2 regions of the Planococcus liqunii genome follow, and region 1 is predicted to be linked to the other one. Evidence: riboswitches for the same ligand, from Rfam matches in the RefSeq annotation. Region 1 holds a riboswitch; the other holds the start of a gene.
The links. Region 1 has a riboswitch for thiamine pyrophosphate ahead of tenA (thiaminase II). Riboswitches for the same ligand answer to the same signal wherever they lie in the genome.
Positions count from the first base shown of each region.

Region 1 (7,681 bases):
GTATCGTGCCGAAAATCTACGATTATGCGGACGAAGGATTGCAGGTTAACCTGGCTATTTCCATTCACGCGCCGAACAACGAATTGCGTTCACGCATCATGAAAATCAACAAAGCCTACCCAATCGAAAAATTGATGGCGGCTATCGATTACTATTTGGAAAAATCCAACCGCCGCATCACGTTCGAATACATCTTGCTGCGCGACGTCAACGACCATGTCGAAGAAGCGCACCAATTGGCGAAATTGCTTGAAGACAAGCGCCACTTGTCATACGTCAACTTGATTCCGTACAACTCGGTCAGCGAGCATGACCAGTACCAGCAAAGCACGCCGGAAGCGATCAGCGCTTTCTTTGACGCTTTGAAAAAGAAAGGCATCAACTGCGGCGTGCGCCAGGAACAAGGCGCGGACATCGACGCGGCTTGCGGGCAACTCCGAAGCAAACAAATCAAAAAAGAAAAAACAGCTGCTCTTTAAGAGAAAGCTGGTTGAAAAAAGGGCATCCTCCTATGGGATGCCCTTTTTTATGTGCCGAATTTTGGGGAACGCAAATAAACTGTTTTAAGCGCAAATAAACCCAAGCTTTCAGTGTTTTGCGGACAAATAGCGATTTATGAAAAATAAAACCCTCATCGGCAGTCGTTGCCGATGAGGGTTTTCGTCCAAGCGATCTTTATTTTCCTCCGGACTGGAGGTTGATGCCCTGGATAAAGTATTTCTGGAAAAAGAAGAAAATCAGAATGACTGGCAGCAATACAAGAAGCGAGCCGGCCATCAAGTAATTCCATTGGGTGCTGAGCTGTCCTTTAAACACCTGCAAGCCGATTTGAAGCGTGTACAGGTTCTCGTCGTTCAAGTACAGGAGCGGCCCTAAGAAGTCGTTCCAAGCGCCGTTAAACGAGAAGATGGCAACGGTAGCGATTGCCGGCTTGGTAAGCGGCAAGCCGATTTTCCACCAAATGTAGAAATGGTTGGCACCTTCCATTTTCGCAGCTTCGATCAATTCGGTCGGAATCGTCATATAGAACTGGCGCAGCAGGAAGATATTGAATGCACTGCCGAAAAACGCCGGCACGATCAGCGGGTAATACGTATTGACCCAGCCGAGGTTTGCAAACAACACATACTGCGGAATCAGCGTAACAAATCCGGGAATCATCATGGTCGCCAGGACAATGGCGAACAGGATGTTTTTGCCGCGAAACGGAATTTTCGCAAATCCATAGGCAATGAACGAGTTGGATAAGACATTGCCGATGACGACCAGAATCGTGATGGTCAGCGTATTGATGGTATAGCGGGTAAAAGGCGCCGCTTCCCACGTCTTGATGTAGTTTGAAAACAGCCAATCCTCCGGCCAGAACGACGGCGGGAAACTCATCACTTCCGCCATCGTTTTAAGGGAAGTGGCGAACATCCACCAGAGAGGAGAGAGAATCAGCAAACTGCCGATCGCGAGCAAAACGAAGTTGAAAACTACCAGGATGTTTTTACGGTTGCCCCGGTGCTCAAAGAAACTTGGATTTTCATTCGCCGTCTCAATGGTTTTCAGGTCGTCTGCCTTGTCTAAGTAATCAAGATTATCCGTCGGTTTGTCCATTTACTTCTCCTCCCCTTCGTAGTGCACCCAACGGGGAGCGAGTTTCAGGTTGAAAATTGTCAAGATGAATACGATGACAAAGAGAATCCATGACATCGCCATAGCATAGCCCATATTGAAGTTGGTGAAGGCCTGTTTCCACATGTACAAGTTATAGAACAGCAAGGAGTTCGCCGGTCCGCCTTCTCCGTTATTGGACATGACGTACGCTTCCTGGAAAATCTGGAAGCCGCCGATCAGGCTGGTCACGACATCAAAGAAAATGACCGGTGTGATCATCGGAATCGTAATATGAAAAAACTTTTTCCATGTATTGGCGCCGTCGATTTCAGCCGCTTCATAAAGCGATTTGGAAACGCCCTGCATGCTCGCAAGGTATAACAGCATCGAGCCGCCGACGCTCCAGAGCTTCATGAAGATGATGGAAGGCTTCGTCCAGTCCGGGTCAAACAGCCAGTTGGGGCCGTCGATGCCGAACCAGCTAAGGACCAGGTTGACCATCCCCGTTCCCGGGTCAAGCAGCTGCATCCACAACATGTAAACACCAACGCCCGACAGAACAGCCGGCAAATAATACAGCGTCCGGAATATGCGCATGCCGGGAATGTCCTGATTCAAGAGCGCGGATAGGAAAATAGCGCCGATTGTAGTCAGCGGTACAGAAAAGATAACGAAGTACAAGGTATTCCAAAGGGAGGTCCAAAAAAGACTGTCCTCAGTGAAAAGCCCTTGATAATTTTCTGCTCCGACAAAGTCCATCTGCGATGTAATATTATAGTTTGTAAAACTTGCCACAAATGAAAATACCAAAGGCCCCGCAGTGAAAGCGAGAAAGCCGATGATCCATGGCAACACGAAAATATAGCCATAAATGCTTTCTTTGCGCCGCATGGTCAATCTTTTTTTCCCCAAAGTGACACCTCCTTGTTACTTGTTTTTCTCGATCAAGTTCTCGACATCGGTCTGCGATTTTGTCAGCGCTTCTTTCGCTGTCATCGAACCGAGCAGGAATTCATCGATATTCGGGTTGATCAGGCTGCTGAAGTCCGGAGCGAATACCGGAATCGGAGTCAATAAAGTATGCTCCATGTTTTCAACGGCCTTTTCATATACCATGGTGCCGTCTTCCGTGAATTCATCTGATTTTGCTGCCGCTTCTGCCGCTTCGACGTTGGCAATATTGTCGAAGTTTTTCACTGCCCAGTATTCCTGTGCTTCCACGTCCGTCAAGTATTTGATGAATTCCCATGCTGCTTCGGAGTTTTTCGATCCTTCCGGGATTTCAGCGACAAAGCCGCCCCCCCAGCTGGTGTTGCCGTTGCCTTCTTCGTATTCCGGAAGTTCCACTACGCCGAAATTCAAATCAGGTGCATAGTCGCGGATCTGTGTATAGAAGGTTGGTGCCTGTGCAATCATCGCCAGGTCGCCGCTGAAGAACGGGTGTCCTTGCTGGCTGTCAATCTGGGCCTGGTAAGAGTTGATGACGTCTTCGCCGTATTTGTCTTTCCAGGATTTAAGCCAGTTCAGCACTTCTTCGTTTTTAGGCGTATCAATTTCAAAGTTATCTTGTTCGTCGAAGTAGTTTTGGCCGTTGGCATTCAATAGCCATACGTCATAGCCGATTCCCCAAAGTGGGTAAAAGCCGATCTGGTCATAGTTGCTGCCTGCTTTTTTGTCGAGTTTTGCTGCATATTCTTCCAGCTCTGCCCAGGTAGTCGGCGGTTTTTCAGGATCCAGCCCTGCTTCTTTAAAGGCGTCTTTGTTATAGAAAAGTACACGTGTATCGGTATTGAAAGGAATGCCATATGAATCGCCTTCATAAAGGGTTGCGTCCCACAGTTCCGGATAGAAGCGCTTCGAAATATCATCTTCTTCCAAAAACTTCGACAAATTCATCGCCTGTTTTTTCTGGCCGCGGAGAGCAGTGGCGTTGATGTCGTTGATGACGACATCAGGCGGATCGCCTGCAGCAATGGCTGCCAATTCCTTTGTCCAGATATCGCCGAATGGCAGATAAGTGTGTTTTACTTCAATCTCATCCTGCGATTCGTTGAAATCGGTGATGATTTGTTCAATTATCGGACGACGGATTTCGGATCCCCAGAATGTCCAAAAATCTACGACAGTTTTGCCGTCTTCGTTTACCGCTGCTTCGTCGCCGCTGCTGTTATTCGTCTGAAAGCCCGAACAACCGCTGAGAATCAAAGCTAGGCCAGCAATCAAAATGATGAAAACCTTTAATTTGTTCATCTTGTTCCACTCCTTTTGGTGTAGTTTGAAAATAAGTACAGATAATATCTTCGACAGTCGAAGTAAAAAGGCGATTTCAGCCTGATTTTCAGCGAAAAAATGCCTCTTTTTCTGTTAGAAAAAGAACCATAAAATCTTCCAGCTTCTCATGTCTAGTAGAAGTATATAACAACTTCTTCTTCTTTTCAAAGAGTAATCTAAATATACAGATAATAGGACTAAGTACCGAGTTTAAAGGGTTTTGGAATTGGGTATAGACAATTATTTTCCAATATTGTGATTTGTAATATACAGAAAACTGTTTATAATTAAGGTAAAAAAGAATGGGGAGTGGCATAATGGCAGAGATTCTGATCAACAATTTAGGGAAGACATACGATAATGGTGCGACTGCCGTAACTGATTTTAATCTTCACATCAAAAACGAGGAATTTATTGTCTTTGTCGGCCCCTCAGGCTGTGGGAAATCCACGACTTTGCGTATGATTGCCGGCTTGGAAGAAATAACAGAAGGCGAGTTTTTCATCGACGGCAAACGGATGAATGACGTGCAGCCGAAAGAGCGCGACATCGCGATGGTGTTCCAGAACTATGCACTTTATCCGCACATGACCGTCTATGAAAATATGGCGTTCGGATTAAAGCTGCGCAAATTCAAAAAAGAAGAAATCAAAAGACGGGTAAATGAAGCCGCCGCCATTCTCGGTTTGGAAGAATACCTGGACCGGAAACCGAAAGCGCTTTCCGGCGGGCAGCGCCAGCGTGTGGCTTTGGGACGTGCGATTGTGCGCGACGCCAAAGTGTTCCTGATGGATGAGCCGTTGTCCAACCTGGATGCCAAGCTGCGCGTTCAAATGCGTGCTGAAATTGCCAAGCTTCACAACCGCTTGAAAACCACTACCATCTACGTGACGCACGATCAGACCGAAGCGATGACAATGGCAACGCGCATTGTCATCATGAAGAGCGGCTTGATCCAGCAGGTCGGCAGCCCGAAAGAAGTATATGATTTTCCGGCCAACCGTTTTGTCGGCGGCTTTATCGGCTCGCCTGCTATGAACTTCTTTGACGGAAAATTAGAAGGCGGTGCATTTGTCATGGGCGACCGCGTTATCGATATTCCTGCAGAGACGCTGAACGTACTGAAGAATCAAGGCTATGACGGTTCGCCGATTTCGCTTGGCATCCGGCCTGAACATATCCACGTGAACAATGAAGATTTAACGGGAATCCCGCACAGCGATATTGACGCGGTCATTACGGTATCTGAACTGACCGGCGCTGAAACGATCATTTATGCCGTTTACGGCGAACAGGAATTCATCGCCCGCGTCGATGCCGACAACCGCATCGAGCCGGGGCAGACCGCGCGCCTTGCCTTTGATATGTCGCGCGTCCATTTCTTTGATCCGGTCAGCGGAGAGCGCATCAAACCTGAAAAATCAGAAAAGGCTGTTGTAGTTTCGTGAATTTGTGTTAAAGTGATTTTGACAACTGAATAATGAACACCACTAGGGGAGCCGGATATCGGCTGAGACGGGCATAAGCCCGGACCCTTTGAACCTGATCTGGATCATACCAGCGGAGGGAAGTGGCGAACGCATGCCTTCCTTCATTCGACTGCATACGCCGCTTTCCTTTACTGGAGAGCGGCGTTTTTTATTTGGCAAAACGGCAGATGTGCCTGCGGAAGAAAATCAGTCAGGCACTGAAGCCGAAAAACAAAGGAGATGGGGAAATGGCATTTTGTAAAGAAGTTCGTATTGAGTGCAGCGAGTTGTGGCAGGCAAGTTTTGATCATCCGTTTGTAAAAGGAATCGCGGACGGCACGCTGCCGCTGGATGTATTTCGGCATTACGTCATGCAGGACGCGTATTATTTAAGCCACTTTGCAAAAATCCAGGCCATCGGGGCAGTCAAAGCAACCGATTTGGAAACGACAAAGCGCTTTGCATTTCATTCCGAGCACACGTGTGCCGCTGAATTGGCTTTGCACGAGTCGTTCATGGATCTGCTCGGCGTTACGGATAAGGATTGGGAAGCTTTTGAACCGTCGCCGAGTGCGTATGCCTACGTTTCCCATATGTACCGGTCGGCGGAAGGCAATTTGGCCGATGTGCTCGCTTCCATTTTGCCTTGCTACTGGCTTTACCACGAAATTGGCGAACGGCTGAAAAACGCCAAACCCGACCATCCGATTTACGACCGGTGGATCGGTACTTATGGCTCGGCGGAGTTCGGCGAGTTGGTCAAAGAACAGTTGGACCGGATGGATAGACTGGCATCCGGCCTGCCGGAAAAACGCCGGACAGAACTGAAAGACCGGTTCCGGCGCAGCAGCTACTACGAATGGAATTTTTGGGAGCAGGCATGGCGGAAAGAATCCTGGACAGTAAACACGTATAGTCAGGCGGGTGTCTAAGATGCTGGAAAAAGTGCGGACAGAAAACCCGATCATCCATTGCATCACCAATCACGTCGTCTCGAATTTCCAGGCAAACGGGCTGCTGGCGCTCGGTGCCTCGCCCATCATGGGGGAAGCCCCGGAAGAAGCGGCTGAACTGGCTGCTTTGGCAGATGCGGTGTCGCTTAATATCGGAACCTTGAACAGCCAAAGCTTAACCAGCATGCTGATTGCCGGGAAAAAAGCCAATGCGTTGGGGACGCCGGTGGTGCTCGATCCGGTTGGAGCGGGTGCGACGGAATTCCGGAAAAACGCGGTCAATAAAATCCTGGAAGAAGTGAACGTTGCGGTTATCCGCTGCAACGCCGGCGAACTGGCAGCCATTGCCGGCGCCGACTGGCAGGCAAAAGGCGTCGATGCCGGTGAAGGGGATGCAGATATTGGAGAGATGGCCCGAACAACAGCCAAGCGCCTTGGGCTGATTATTGCCGTATCCGGTGCAACGGATCTTGTCACGGACGGTGAACGGGTAGCCGAAATTCAATACGGCCATGAAATTATGGCTTCTATTACCGGAACCGGCTGCCTGCTCAGCGGTGTGGTGGCAGCGTTCCTGGCAGTGCACCCCAAAGCGCATTTTGAAGCGGCAGCCGCTGCCATGCACTATTACGCCATCGCTGGAGAACTCGCGAGCCGGCAAGCAGAACTTCCAGGTGCGTTTCAACGCGCGTTTTTAGACCGTTTGGCAGCTACCGGCGAAGGGGAACTGGATAAATTTATGCAGGAAAAGGAAGGGGTGCTGAAGCGATGATGCCACAAACATTGACCATTGCCGGATCCGATTCAGGAGGAGGGGCAGGCATCCAGGCGGACATTAAGACGTTTCAGGAACTGGGGGTTTATTCTACGTCGGTTATTACAGCCGTGACTGCGCAGAACACGCTTGGCGTTACGGGCATTTATCCGGTGCCGGTATATGGAGTGAGGGAACAGCTGCGGGCCGTCGGAGAGGATTTTCAGATTGCGGCATTGAAGACAGGCATGCTGTTTGATGCGGCAGCCATCAAAGAGACCGCTTCTGCCATCCGGCAATATGGCTGGAAGAACCTTGTGGTGGACCCGGTCATGATTGCCAAAGGCGGTGCAAGCCTCTTGCAGCAGGAAGCGTTGGAGGCACTGAAAGAGCATTTGCTGCCGCTTGCCTTAGTCGTGACGCCAAATCTTCCGGAAGCGGAAGCAATCAGCGGTGTTTCCATCTATGACGAAACGTCAAGGAAGCGGGCAGCCGAAAAGATCTTGTCGTTTGGCGCAGCGTCGGTTGTCATCAAAGGCGGCCATGCCGAAAACCTGGAAGTGGCAGAAGACTATTACCTCGCACGGAACGGAGAAGAACGGCTTTTTCGTTCACCGCGCATCAACACCAGC
Region 1 is NZ_CP129238.1:3,507,530-3,515,210, reverse strand. It holds gene rlmN (dual-specificity RNA methyltransferase RlmN) at 1-479, shown strand, start outside; gene QWY22_RS17365 (carbohydrate ABC transporter permease) at 676-1,602, opposite strand; gene QWY22_RS17360 (carbohydrate ABC transporter permease) at 1,603-2,514, opposite strand; gene QWY22_RS17355 (ABC transporter substrate-binding protein) at 2,530-3,852, opposite strand; gene QWY22_RS17350 (ABC transporter ATP-binding protein) at 4,191-5,321, shown strand; TPP riboswitch at 5,356-5,459, shown strand; gene tenA (thiaminase II) at 5,591-6,274, shown strand; gene thiM (hydroxyethylthiazole kinase) at 6,276-7,067, shown strand; gene thiD (bifunctional hydroxymethylpyrimidine kinase/phosphomethylpyrimidine kinase) at 7,064-7,681, shown strand, end outside.

Region 2 (7,681 bases), 1.5 Mb from region 1:
TCCTGATCTCCATCATGAACGCCCGTACGGAAACTGCTGCAAAAGACTTGGCTGCCAGCGGAACCAACCCAGCTGATATTTTGAATTTGGCGATGCTGGATGGCATCAACTTCTCGTTCTTTGTTTCCACTTTCATCGCACTCGTCGCACTGGCATTGGCGCTCTTCATCAAAAAGCCGGTCCGGCCTGCTACGGAAGCTGAAAAAGAGATTGTCTACAAACAAAAAGAAGTCACAGAATAAATTGAGGAAGGCGGGTCCAGTTACTGGACCCGCCTTTCAGCTTGTTGAGAAAGATATAACTGATATTCCGCAACCCAGCTGCGCTTGCCGCGGGCGATCCGCCAAGCCTCCTCAGCCGCTGCGAAAACCTTGTGCTCCTGCATCGCTTCGCTAGCTTCGTCGCAAATGATTGGGAAAAGCCCAATCATTTCTTGCGGGGTCTCGGCTGTCTCGCTTTCCTGCAGGCAAGACATTAGCCGAAGCCTGCGAGGCTAAGTCTTTGCGACGAGCTTGCGCAGGAGCAGTAGGGGTTTTCTCCGCTGGTTTGCTCCATATCGACAGTGAACTGTGAATAAATAGCATGCCTACTCTTCCACTCTTTCTGATAAAAAGAGAACTTTATAAAAAGAGTGACCCGAATGTAGCGGAAAGTGGCGACTCCAGCGGGAACAGCACGAGCTGAAGACCCTGGACGGAGCGCAGCGAAGGAAGCGGCTGAAGCCGTGCCCGCGGAAAGCGTCCACTTGGAGCGAAATGAATAAAGGCTTCACTTGTCACAGCCTAGAAGACGGGTCCAGTTACTGGACCCGTCTTTTTTATATTCAATGCAGACAAGGCTTGCACCACCTGCGCTTATCGCGATGCAGCATCAATTATGGTACACTATTAGCATCGAAAAAAAGGTGGAATACGACATGAAATTTATAGAAGAACTAAATCCGATTTGGCAAGAAAAATGGGAAAAAGCAGGATTTGAAACAGCTATGCCGATCCAGGAACAAATGATTCCGGAAATGCTGGCCGGCAACGACATCGTCGCTGAGTCCCCAACGGGTTCCGGGAAAACCTTGGCTTATGTACTGCCGATCCTTGAGCGCGTTAACCCGGCTAAAAAATCCATTCAGGCAATGATCATTGCGCCGTCCCAGGAATTGTCGATGCAGATCGTCAATGTGCTGCGCGAATGGACGGAAGGAACGGACGTAACAGTGGCACAGTTGATTGGCGGAGCGAACGTGCAGCGCCAGCTGGAAAAACTGAAGAAGAAACCGACAATTGTGGTGGGAACGCCAGGCCGTTTGAACGAACTGGTCAAAAGCAAAAAACTGAAAATGCATGAAATCCGAATACTTGTACTCGATGAAGGTGACCAGTTGATGGCCCGTGAACATCGTGGTGTTATGAAAGATTTGATTGAAAAAACACAGAATGAGCGCCAGCTTGTTTTAGTGTCAGCGACGATTACAGAGGAAGTGGAACTGGTAGCTGAGCGTTTGATGCAGCACCCGACCCGCATCCAGGTAACAGCAGAAGACTTGCCGATGCTCGGCAAAGTGACGCATTCATTCATTAAAGTGGAAGAGCGGGATAAAACCGATTTGCTTCGCAGAATTTCACATATTGACGGGATGAAGGCATTGGCTTTCGTCAATAACCTCGATCAGCTGCTGATGAAAGAAGAAAAATTGAAATTCCGTGATGCAAAGATTGTTGCGCTGCATTCTGAAATGAAAAAAGAAGAGCGGAAAAAAGCACTAGATTCTTTCCGCAAAGGGGAAGTGTCGGTGCTGATTGCGACGGAAGTGGCAGCACGCGGCCTTGATATCGATGCAGTGACACATGTTATCCATGTCGATGTGCCTCAGACCGTTGAGCAGTATTTGCACCGTTCGGGACGTACCGGCAGAGCAGGAGCGGACGGAGAAGTTCTGACGCTTCTGGCTTACCAAGATGAGCGCCATTATAAGAAATTCACTAAAGAGCTGCCTTCAAAACCGGTACAGAAAGTTCTGCACGGCGGCCAGTTGATTGAAGGAAACAGCAAAACCATTGCTGAAAAGGGGAACAGACGATGACTTTCCAGGAAAAGTTGGAGCAATACGCAGATTTGACCGTATACGTCGGATTGAATGTCCAAAAAGGCCAAACCATCATGATCAATACTACGGTCGATACGATTGAATTTACCCGTTTGGTGGTTAAAAAAGCATACGAAGCAGGCGCAAAGCGCGTTTACGTCAACTACACGGACCCTGTGCAAACGCGCACGCATTTTGAAATGGCGCCAGACGAAGCTTTCCAGGAATATCCACAATGGTCTGTTGTCCAGCGCGACGAAATCATTGATACCGGCGGTTCTTTCTTATGGATTGATGCTGAAGATCCGGACTTATTGACCGGCATTCCGGCGAAAAGATTGTCGGACTCCCAGAAAGCTTCTGGAAAAGCTTTGGAACGTTACCGGCAGGCAGTTGGATCGGATAAAGTGGCTTGGTCGATTGTGGCCATTCCATCTCAAAAATGGGCGCAGAAAGTGTTCCCGGATTTGGAAAGCGGCAAGCAGATGGATGCACTATGGGAAGCGATTTTCAAAACCGTGCGCATTGGCGAAGGAGATGCGGTGAAAAAGTGGCAGGAGCATATCGCCACTTTGGAAAAGCGGGCAAGTTTATTAAATAACAGAAGGTTTGACAAGCTGCACTACACAGCCCCTGGAACAGATTTGACGATTGCATTGCCTGAAAAGCATATCTGGATGTCCGGTGCTGCAAAGACGCCGCAAGGAAATCCGTTCATCGCCAATATGCCGACTGAAGAAGTTTATACAGTTCCGTTGAAGTATGGCGTTGAAGGTGTTGTACGCAATACGAAACCACTCGTTTATCAAGGGAATATTATCGACGAATTCACATTGACGTTTGAAAAAGGAAAGATTGTTAAAGCGCAGGCAGCAGTCGGACAGGAGCTTCTCGCTGAAATGATTGGAACGGATGAAGGCGCTGCTTACCTTGGAGAAGTGGCTTTGGTGCCGCACCAGTCGCCGATTTCAGATTCAAACATTTTGTTTTTCAATACGCTTTTTGATGAAAATGCATCCAATCACTTGGCAATCGGCGATTCCTACCCGACTTGCTGCGAAGGCGCACGCGATTTGGAACGGACTCAACTGGAGTCGATTGGCCTGAATACATCCATCGTCCACGAAGATTTCATGATTGGCAGCGCCGGCATGAACATTGACGGAATCCGGAGCGATGGCACAAAAGAGCCGATTTTCCGCGAAGGAAACTGGGCATTCTAAGAGGTGAGTAATTTGAAGAACTACTGGATTGCGGTATTGGCATTCGCCTTGTTGTTCGGCTGCACGATGTCGGTTCAGGCAGAAGTGAAAATGCCTGCGGTTTACATCGCGGTAGGGGATTCGCTCGCTGCCGGCCAGACGCCGAATTCTCAAATTGATACAGGCTATTCGGATTTGATCGCACAGGAATTAGCAAGCCATCAGCCGGTAGCGTTTTATTCAAAAAATCTGGCTTTTCCCGGGTTTACGACTGAAGACGTCTTAGAACGAATTCAGTCACCGGAGGCAAAGGAAGTTTTAAGCGCTGCAAATATCATTACCTTGTCTGCCGGAGCGAACGATCTGCTGCGGCTCGTCCAGTCGAATTCCGCACAAGGAACATTGGTATTTCAGCAAATCCAGGCCGATTTTGCGTTGAATAAAGCACGCCTAAACATGGAAAAAATCTTAACAGAAATGAAAAAAACGGCACCGCAGGCGGACATTTATGTAATGGGTTATTATTTTGCCTATCCCCACGTACGGGATTCACAAAAAGAAGGCACCGCGATGCAGCTTGATCGCCTGAACATGATTTTAGAGCAAAGTGCTGAAAAGGCAGGGGCAACATTTGTGGCAATTGATAGAGCATTTGGAGACAACGGCACGGATAAAGTGCCGAATCCGGCAGATGTGCACCCGAATGTGAAAGGGTATCAGGCGATGGCCAATGCTTTCCTGGACGCCTACCAGCCAGGTTGGAAAGTGGAAGACCAGGAATTGCCGGCAGCTGACCCAAAAACGTTTGAAGAAATCATCCAAGAGCAGGAGGAAAATGGAGCTGATGAAGCAGACGGGCAGAACGACGTTTCTTCAGCAACTTCCCACAGCCAGCTGGACGATCATTATTTGGCATTGCGTGAAGCCATTCCATATGCATAATAAAAACCGCTTCGGGCAGAACCCGGAGCGGTTTTTTATCTTGTACGTTTTGTTGGAGTCGTTTTGTACTTGCTCGTATCGCCAGCTTTTTTGCTTTGCATGACTTTGCGGATAATTGGATAAGCAACTGGTGCTATTTTAATAGCGGTTTTTACGATTCGACCTATTCCCATAGCAATCTCTCCTATCATAAGTGAGGTATAGACTAATTTCCCTCATCGTTTCTTTTTTAAACATGATCTTTATGAAAAGGCCAATGAAACAAGGATTTTACGGTAATCGTGGACACTTGAAAGAAGCACATATTCAGCGTTCCCATGCCAATCGTCCCCGGAAGGACCAAATTCAATGGCTCCTTCGCCGCCGTTCACCAGTGCATAATAACGGGTATCAGCGGCTCCATGTTGACCGAAAAGCACGGCATCTTCCCCTGTTGCCTGCTGAATGGATTTCTTCAGGGATTGAATGTATGGATTTTCTTCCGAAGTAGTCAGTGCAGGCGTGGAGCCGCTTGCTTTGTATTCCATATCGAGATTCAAGGTTTTTGCGAGTTCCGCCATCTGCCGGACGATTTCGTCTTTGTCCTGTCCCGGCATAAACCGAATATCATAGGACATATGGCAAATTTCCGGAACGACATTATAGCGGTCGCCGGCATTGATGATCGGCAAGTTAACGGAAGTTTGCTCATAGTATTCGGTGGATTCTTTACGGAACGGCAATTCAGCAATAGCCATATGATATTTCATCGCTGATTCAATCGCATTGATGCCTTCCCATGGCCGGCTGCCGTGAGCGGGTTTGCCCTTGAACGTCATATCCATGCGCAATATGCCTTTTGACTGCAAGCCGACCTTCAGTCCCGTCGGTTCGCCGCAGATGACAAAATCGCCATGGAAGCCCTGTTCGACAAGCCATTTAGATGTATGGCGGCCCCCGATTTCTTCATCGGTGACAATATGCAATTGCACAACGCGCGGCAATTTTTCAGCCTCAAGGTCGACAAAAGCCTGCATCATGGCAGCTACGCCGGCTTTCATATCCGCAGCCCCTCGTCCGTAAAGCCGACCATTTTCTTCCATTGGAACAAATTGGTCGGCGTGTCCCGGAACGACGTCGACATGCCCGTTCCAAACAATGGTTTCGGGCCCTTGGCCTTTAATTGCCGTCAGCATTAAATAACCTTCGTTGTCATGGACCGTTACTTCCTGCCCCTGTTGTTTAAGCCAGTCGGCGCAAAAAAGAAGCGCCTTGTTCGCCTCTTCTTTTGTATCACTTTCAATTTTAATCAAATCCTTAAGCAATTCTATCATTATTTATGGCAGCTAAAGTTCCGCTGCCAACACCACCTTTCTGTTTTTCCTCATATCTAAAAGAGTACCCTAATGGATCAGTTTGAAACGGAATTGCTTTCGGTCAGGGAGTTGTGTACAATACAGGTGATAACGAAATAATTGTATACACCACAAGGGGAGCTATTTGCTGAGAGTGAACATATTGTTCTTACCCTTTGAACCTGTAAGTTAATGCTTGCGCAGGGATGTGGATAGAAACCGGTCCTTAACGCGGCGCCAGGCTCTGTCCTAGCGCCGCTTTTATATGGTTTTTTTCTGCGGCCCTTCTGGTGATGTGCACAACACAAGGAGGAAGTCATGAGAAATTTACGAGTTTTACTGATGGTGGAAATCGCTATTTTCGGAGCGTTGGGATACGTGCTGGATTTTGTGGCATTCAAAATGCCGCAAGGCGGTTCAGTGAGTTTGGTAATGATTCCGATCGTCTTGATGGCGTTTCGCAGAGGTGTTTTAGCCGGTGTGTTAACCGGTCTGCTGGTTGGCCTGCTGCAAATCGTCACCGGCGTCATTTCGGTTACGCCGCTGTCGTTTGGATTTGTCGTATTGCAGGTCTTGTTGGATTACCTATTGGCATACGGTGTAGTTGGGCTTGCCGGCCTCATGCGCAGAAGGTACTTGCAGGCTTCGCATGAACACCGGACAGGCGGCATGATTGCGGCAGTAGTGATTGGGCTGTTTATCGGCTCCGTTCTGCGTTATGTGGTCCACGTCGTTACCGGAATTCTTTTTTTCGGCATGTTTGCAGAAGGCAATGTATTGATCTATTCAGCAGTTTACAATGCCACTTATATGATTCCGGTATTTTTGGTCGCCGCGGTTGTGTGTTCCACACTCTTCGCAACGGCACCTAAACTGGTGGATACAAAAGCGTAAGTTTAAGAGGATTATCTACCGGATAATCCTCTTTTTGTTATGCTGAGATTCAAGCAAATGACGGTGCTTTACGGGCATCTGCGCTTTTCTTATGATATAATTTTGGGTAGACAAGTTGAAAGAAGGGTACTAAATGATTGCCACTACAGAAAAAGATATTGAAATGCTAAAAAAAGCGGGCCGCATGGTCGCTGAAATCCGTGACGCTATGAAAGCTGCTACAAAGCCCGGCGTTACAACGAAAGAACTTGATGAGATTGGCGGACGCATGTTCAAGGAAATGGGCGGCGTGTCCGGACCGAAATCAGAATACGATTTCCCAGGGTATACATGCATCAGCGTAAATGAAGAAGTCGCCCACGGCATGCCGGGGAAACGGGTAATTAACGAGGGCGATATGGTCAACATTGATGTATCCGGCTCGTACGAAGGATATTTTGCCGATACCGGCATTTCGTTTGTTGTCGGGGACGGCTATCCGGAAAAAGAAAAACTTTGCGAAGTTGCCGCTTCTTCGTTTGAGCGTGCGATGACAAAAGTGAAAGCTGGCGCAAAGTTAAACCAGATCGGCAAAGCGGTTGAGCGCGAAGCGAAACAGCAAGGATTGTTCGTTATTAAAAACTTGACGGGCCACGGAATTGGAAAATCTCTTCACGAAGCGCCTCAACATATTTTAAATTATTACGATGCGTGGGAAACAACAATCTTAAAAGAAGGAATGGTTCTGGCAGTAGAACCGTTTATTTCCCAGAAATCCGAACATATTGTGGAATCAGGAGACGGCTGGACGTTCATCACACCGGATCAGTCACTGGTCGCGCAAATTGAACACACGGTACTGGTCACAAAAGGCGAACCGGTATTATTGACGAAAATAGATTAAGGCACAAAAAAAGACCCTTCTCAGGGTCTTTTTTTGATGAGCAATATTCCGGTTAATATAACACCTGCTAAAAATAAGGACGCTGTCGTAACGAGCAGCTCATCCATTTGATGCTTAACTGCAATGCCGATAAATGCCCAGATGAACACAAGGGCATAAGGGATGTCGGAATGATGGAATCGAATATGAAGTGCAAGTGCAGTTGCGACAGTCAACATGATAACCGTCCATAGCTGATCGCTCAGTCCCCAGCCGCTCCAGTTATAGTAGGTAAGGACAAAACTGATATTGGCAATTGTAGCCACACTGATCCATCCCATATTGACGGCTACAGGTAAACGTTCAA
Region 2 is NZ_CP129238.1:1,051,969-1,059,649, forward strand. It holds gene QWY22_RS05190 (MDR family MFS transporter) at 1-242, shown strand, start outside; gene QWY22_RS05195 (DEAD/DEAH box helicase) at 917-2,077, shown strand; gene QWY22_RS05200 (aminopeptidase) at 2,074-3,303, shown strand; gene QWY22_RS05205 (SGNH/GDSL hydrolase family protein) at 3,307-4,224, shown strand; gene yxzF (small protein YxzF) at 4,260-4,397, opposite strand; gene QWY22_RS05215 (M20 family metallopeptidase) at 4,467-5,537, opposite strand; TPP riboswitch at 5,683-5,782, shown strand; gene thiT (energy-coupled thiamine transporter ThiT) at 5,877-6,452, shown strand; gene map (type I methionyl aminopeptidase) at 6,586-7,335, shown strand; gene QWY22_RS05230 (TspO-related membrane protein) at 7,356-7,681, opposite strand, start outside.
Region 2: it holds a riboswitch for thiamine pyrophosphate, as region 1 does, so the genes downstream of both, thiT (energy-coupled thiamine transporter ThiT) here and tenA (thiaminase II) in region 1, are expected to answer to the same signal.